Linked DNA regions of Bdellovibrio bacteriovorus HD100. The protein of the gene in region 2 interacts with the protein of the main gene of each other region in a pairwise test. Links are inferred from orthologs where the notes say so. Each region holds a gene or a part of one and is shown on either strand. Other genes may lie near its edges.

Region 1 (3,212 bases), 1.8 Mb from region 2 along the record:
ACTTAAAGGAAGTCGCTGTGGATGCAGAAAATCAGTGTGTGGATTAAACTCGTCAACCCGGCCCAATATCCACATTTATCCATGTGCGCCCTAATTTCATCCGAAAACCTTGTTAAAATACGCAGATCCTAGTCTGGTCGCCAGGGGCTGGGTTGAATATTCTAAAAAAGAAGACTTGGAGCCACTGAGTTCACCCAATTTGAAAGGGGGCTTTTATGGCGCGCATACTCATCGTCTACGAATCAAAATACGGTCAAACAGAAAAAATCTCTCGCTTCATTGCCGATAAAATGAAAGCTCGCGGACACAGTGTGGACCTTCTGGAGGCTCACGCCAAGAGCACAGACCTGTCTCACTATCGAACTATCATTGTCGGAGGCCCCGTCTATGCCAATGGCTATCCTCGGGCTTTAAGCAAATGGGTAAGAAATCATTCCGGTGATTTAAATATCAAACCGACTGCGTTCTTTTCGGTTTGTTTGGGGGTTATGCAGAAGGATCAAACCGTCCAAAGAAGTGAAGCCAGAATCGTGCAAGGCTTCTTCCGCAAAACAAATTGGCTGCCAAAGAAGTGGGCGATCTTTGCCGGAGCGCTGAATTATTCGCGCTACGGATGGTTCACAAAAAGAATCATGCACACCATCGCGAAACGATCTGGCGCTGACACGGATTGGAACCGGGACTACGAATACACAGATTGGAAAGAGGTTTCCCAATTTGCCGACGATGTTCTCGCAATACAAAACGAAGAACCCATGAATATGAATCTCGTATTTTAATACAGGAAGCTGAGATGATGAAAATGGTGATTCCGGTACGACTCGAACGTACGACCCTCTCCTTAGAAGGGAGATGCTCTATCCAGCTGAGCTACGGAACCACGGTCTCACTTGAAGTGAGGTTCCTTTATAGGGGTTTTACCCCGTGTTTTCAAGCACTTCTTTGGGCTTTCGGACTGTGGGGAATACTTTCCCCCCATCCAACAAGGCCCGACAAGGGCTTTGCGCTAATTTCTAATTTTATAGAAATATCAATAGCTTAAGCCAAAACCCAAGAATTCTTCTTTTCTGATCAGCGAGCCGCCAACAGACAGATTTTTTCCGCCAGTTCATAGGACTTCACAAAGGAAGGAATTGGCAGGAACTCGTATTTGGAGTGAAAATTCAAAGCGCCGGTGAAGAAATTCGGAGTCAAAATTCCCTTCGCGGAAAGTGCCGCCCCATCCGTCCCGCCACGCATGGGGATGACTTTGGGTTCTACGCCGATTTCCTTTAGTCCCGCAAAAATCAGATCAATCGCACGGCGGTCCTCGCCGATCGCTGAACTGATATTGCTGTAGGTGTCGGTGATCTTCAGTTGCACCCGGGCTGTCGGGTACTTGGCTTGAATCGATTCCGTGGCCTTTTGCATCTGCTCTTTTCGTCTCGCAAACGAGTTCAGATCGAAGTCCCGAATGGATGCCGTCAGTTTGGCTTCCTGTTGAGTCGCCATCATCCCGTTAAACCAGATATACCCCTCACGACCGGCGGTGTTTTCCGGCGTTTCAGCTCGATCAAAAAGTCCCATAAAATCCTGAGCCATCAGAATCGGATTTACCAGAACACCTTTGGCCGACATCGGATGAGCGGTCACTCCGGTGAAAGTCATGTCAGCCGTCGCGGCGTTGAAGTTTTCATAAACCACCTCACCCAATTCACAGCAATCAATGGTGTAGGCAAAGTCCACATCAAACCGGGACAGATCCATTGCTTTAGCCCCCAGCAGGCCAATTTCTTCATCGGGCACAAAGGCCACCACGATGTCGCCATACTGCTGGTCCTTACGCAGGTTCGCCAGCAAGGTCATCACCACACTGACGGCGGCTTTGTTGTCAGCCCCCAGAACACTGGTGCCATCGCTGAAGATAATGTCCTGCCCCTGGTACGGAAGAATCTCGGGGTGTTCAGAAACTTTAAGATAGATGTTCTCTTTTTTATTCAGACAAACATCTTCGCCGGTGAATTTCAGAATCTGCGGATGAATATGCGGGCTCAGTCCAACATCCACGGTGTCAATATGAGTTATGAAACCGATGCGCGGGCCGCCCTTTTTGGTTCCCGGCTTCACGGCTGTGACTGTGGCTTTTTGATCAACCACAATATTCTGCAAACCAAGGTCTTTCAGTTCCTGCGCAAGAAGTTCCGCAAGCTTTTGCTGCCCCGGAGTGCTGGGCAAAACCAGGGCATTGTCATCACTTTGTGAGCTGACTGCCAGATAACGAAAGAAACGATCGACCAGTTGTTTTTCAATTTGTTTCATATGCCGCCATTTTGACACAGGACTCGACCGAGCCGAAGCATTATCTCGACATTTTCCCCAGGTAAATATTGAAACCCCGTTCGGCCTGCTATGAGCTAGAACCTGGCGGTCATGGATGACCCAAGGAGAAGCCAATGAAAACAAAACTTATTCTTTCCGTGTTTTTGTTTGTGGGTATGGCGGCGACTTCAGCACAGGCCTGCAACGCCCCGATTTCATGTGTGATCAAAACTTATCTCGGTAACTATGTCACTGCCGTCGGTGGTGGTGGGCGCATTACCGACGTCATTCACACCGATGCGACCAAGGTGGGCTCGTGGGAGCGCTTTACCCTGGTGGATTCGTGCGATGGCAGCTCTGTTATCAACTATGGAATCAAAACGTCCAAAGGCTATTACCTGACAGCGGTTGGAGGAGGCGGTCGCATCACTGATGTAATCCATTCCGACGCCACACAATTGCAGGCTTGGGAAAAGTTCAAGCTGATCTCATTGGGGTATGGAGCCTATGCGATTCAAACCATCTCGGGTCACTATGTGACAGCCGTGGGTGGTGGCGGACGAATCACCGACACAATACACACCGATGCCACCCAAATTAGAAACTGGGAAAAATTCCGCTTTATCTGCCAATAACGGAGCACCAGCATGAAGTTGATTTTGATATTGATCACAATCGCCCTTCTCGGCTCACCGGGACAGGCGGCTGTCTGGACCGACACCAACCAATGGTCGGCAGAATGGGAAAACCAATACTCGGCCTGGGTGAAAAGTGAGTGGAACAGATACTTCTTTTCACGCAGGCTTTTGCCCAACGGACAGGCCAATCCCTACTATGGCCTGCGCGTGGATTGCGCCGACGCTGTTTATTCCATGCGCTTGATCTTTGCGTATGAACACCGGCTGCCTTTTGTC
Region 2 (3,119 bases):
GTTCCGAGGTGCAGGATCCTGAAGTGGCGCTGACGTCCCGTGCGATCCGTGATGGTGAAGGTCTGCCGGTGGAAGGAACTGAAGCCCGCCCGACTTTGCCGACCAAAGAAAGTGTCAAAGCCAATCAGATGCCGGAAGTGGATCCGAACCTGGCCAAGAACAAAGATCCTCGTCAAACCGAGGGTGGTTTTATCACGACTTGTAAAGACTGCTCCACAACCAAGCCCAGTGAAACTGCACAACGCAATCTGCAGAACCTGGATGACGTCAGCAAAGAAGTCAGCCGGTCTTCAAGCACGTCGATTCCCAAGAACGCTGCGGCCGGAAAGTGGTCCAATGATCCAATGATCATGGGCTATTCTGAAGGCAAAGAAGTCAAAAACACCATCCGCTATGGGATGAGAAACAAACGCTCCCGTTCTACAAGTTACTGTTACCGCTATGTCAAACGTGCCCTGATGGGTGGTGACATGATTGATCGTTATCCGCCAGGAGGTCATGCCCGCGATGCGGTCCGTGACCTTAAAGCCCAGGGCATGATCAATCTGATGGACAATCCAAAGTACCGTGACATGATCAAAAGTCCTGCGGATGTTCCAAAAGGCGCTGTGATCGTCTATCATAATGGCACCAAAGAGTCCGGTGACGTTCAGATCAAAACGGACTGGGGTGACAACGGTGGTTTTGTCAGCGATTTCTATTCGAACAATTCATTCTTAAGTTCCCCGAAAGCGCGTCGTTACGCGAAACAGGGAAAACCATACAGAATGATCGGCGTGATGATCAAACCGTAAGAAGGAGAGCACAATGAGAAAATTAGCACTTATTGCCATCGTTTGTTCCTTCTGCGCAGCCCCGGTTCTGGCGGCTGATGCGGTGACTTCTGAAGTGTCAAAACTGCAGGCCTTGAAACTTGAAACCGTCAAAACAGCGGATGAAAACACCAAACTGACTGAGGCCGACATGAAAGCCCAGGATGAAGTGTTTGAAGCCCTGGAAAGTGCGGTGCAAGCCTCCGTCAAAAAATCCACACCGGAACTGGATGCCGAGATCCTGCGTGTGACGGTGGAAATGCTGAAAAAAGATCCGACACAGTTCGCAGGTGAAATCGTGCTGCCACTGTATGAGAAAAATAAAAAAAGCTTCCTCGAATCACTGAAGAAGCTTTCCCCGTCTGACGCCAAACTGGTCGAAGACGCTGTTAAATCCGCCGCGCGCCAAAAGCGCTACGGCAACGGTTAAATCCTAAACGGAAGCAATCTCGCTGAAGGACTTTGCTTCCAAAGAAGCTCCCCCAACCAGGAAACCATTCACATGCGGTTGTTTGATCAAACCAGCGGCATTGTCCGGTTTTACGCTGCCACCATAAAGAATCGGTGCCGTTTCAAAACCCAGTGCTTTTAGAATATTGAAAACGTCTGTGTGAGTTTCTGCCACCTGCTCTGGTGTCGCCACTTTCCCCGTCCCGATCGCCCAAACCGGCTCATAGGCAACAACCACTGGCTTGGTTTTGTCGGCCTTCGCCAAACCCAGATTTAGCTGAGTTTCCAGAACACGGAAGGTCTTCGCGGATTCGCGTTCTTGCAGGGTTTCACCGATGCACAACATCGGCGTCAGGCCCAGACCTTGAACGAAAGCCACTTTGTCTGCCACAAGCGCATCACCTTCACCAAAGATCGCACGGCGTTCGCTGTGACCGATCAATACATAGCTGCCCCCCAGATCTTTAACCACCTGAGCCGAGTTTTCACCCGTGAAAGCCCCTTGTGCCTGGAAGTAACAGTTCTGAGCGCCAAACTTGATGCTTGTACCTTTCAAAGATTCACTGGCTGCTTCCAAAGAAATCGCTGAAGGGAAAAAGACCACTTCCCCCGTTGCTTTCCCCGCCAGTTCTTTGAACTGACCAAAAAACTCACGCGTTTCTTTTGGAGATTTAAAAAGCTTCCAGTTAGCAGCAAAAATCTTTTTCATAACGTCTATCCTTTAAGGCTGGTCAAAAGGGTTCAGATGCAAGGCGGAGGTGGGCCCTCGCAGCGCAGGCGTGCTCCAAGCACGTCGGAGCGAGAAGGCCCGCTGACAACGCAGTCAGATGGGCCCTTTTCACCGGCCGTCCTTAGCGGATGCGAGTTCTTAAAATTTCAAGTCCTGGCAATTTATCGCCCTGCAAGTATTCCAAGGATGCGCCACCACCAGTGGAGATGTGGGTCATTTTACCTGCAAAGCCGGAAGCTTCCGCTGCCGCTGCAGAATCACCACCACCCACGATTTTGATCGCTTCGCTGTCAGCAATGGCCTGAGCCACGCCGAAGGTGCCTTTTGCAAAAGCCGGATTTTCAAAGATGCCCATAGGACCGTTCCAGAAAATAGTGCCTGCTTCACGCAAAGCCGCAGAGAAGTTCTTGATGGATTTAGGACCGATGTCCACACCCAATTCGTCTTCCGCAATCGCCACATCATTGGTCACATGCGCGTGCGCTGTGTCTGTGATGCCTTTGGTCGCCACGTGATCCACCGGCAACAAAATGGTTTTGTTGCGGGCTTCGATACGCTCGATCATTTCTTTGGCGTATTTCAATTTGTCATTTTCAACCAAAGACTTACCAACTGGCAGGCCTTGAGCTTTCAGGAAAGTGTACGCCATCGCGCCACCCACGATGAAACCGTCAACAACGTCCATAAGGCGTTCAATAACCGCGATCTTGTCAGAAACCTTCGCGCCACCCATCACCGCGATGTACGGGCGTTTTGGGTTTTGCAGAAGGGAATCCAGCATCGTGATTTCCTTTTCAATCAGGAAGCCGATACCTTTGTCCTTCATCACTGAAGGCAAAGCGTGAATGGTCGCGTGAGCGCGGTGAGAAGCGCCGAAAGCGTCATTGATGTAAATGTCGCTGTAGTTGGCGATCTTTTGCGCGAACTCAACAGAGTCCTTCGTCTCCCCTTCTTCAAAACGCACGTTTTCAAGAAGGATCAGCTGATGAGGCTTCAAAGATGGAAGCAGGTGTTTTGGAGCGTCAGAGTCCGGTTCTTCCACCAGAATCACTTCGGCATTCAAAAGGTCCTGCAGGCGTTTTGCCACTGGCTCCAAAGAAAACTCTGTGTCGTCTTTGGTTTTTGGA

What was found.
Region 1: the proteins of tpiA (region 2) and pepT interact in binary tests that used the Escherichia coli proteins (3 or more experiments, as listed by UniProt). The link is inferred for Bdellovibrio bacteriovorus HD100 from one-to-one orthologs.

Annotation. Positions count from the first base shown.
Region 1 is NC_005363.1:2,809,315-2,812,526, forward strand. The notes cover bases 186-3,072. They hold pepT (peptidase T), read right to left. Parts: upstream 2,299-3,072; coding sequence 1,072-2,298; downstream 186-1,071. Other genes in these bases: BD_RS17990 (flavodoxin domain-containing protein), read left to right, coding at 216-779; BD_RS13280 (fascin domain-containing protein), read left to right, coding at 2,433-2,933; BD_RS13285 (hypothetical protein), read left to right, coding at 2,946-3,072. In the rest of the region: BD_RS13260 (hypothetical protein), read left to right, coding at 1-47; more of BD_RS13285, read left to right, coding at 3,073-3,212. UniProt on the Escherichia coli protein: Cleaves the N-terminal amino acid of tripeptides.
Region 2 is NC_005363.1:995,581-998,699, reverse strand. The notes cover bases 109-2,902. They hold tpiA (triose-phosphate isomerase), read right to left. Parts: upstream 1,972-2,902; coding sequence 1,246-1,971; downstream 109-1,245. Other genes in these bases: BD_RS04830 (phosphoglycerate kinase), read right to left, coding at 2,114-2,902; BD_RS04840 (hypothetical protein), read left to right, coding at 808-1,242; BD_RS04845 (hypothetical protein), read left to right, coding at 109-794. Also shown: more of BD_RS04845, read left to right, coding at 1-108; more of BD_RS04830, read right to left, coding at 2,903-3,119. UniProt on the Escherichia coli protein: Involved in the gluconeogenesis. Catalyzes stereospecifically the conversion of dihydroxyacetone phosphate (DHAP) to D-glyceraldehyde-3-phosphate (G3P).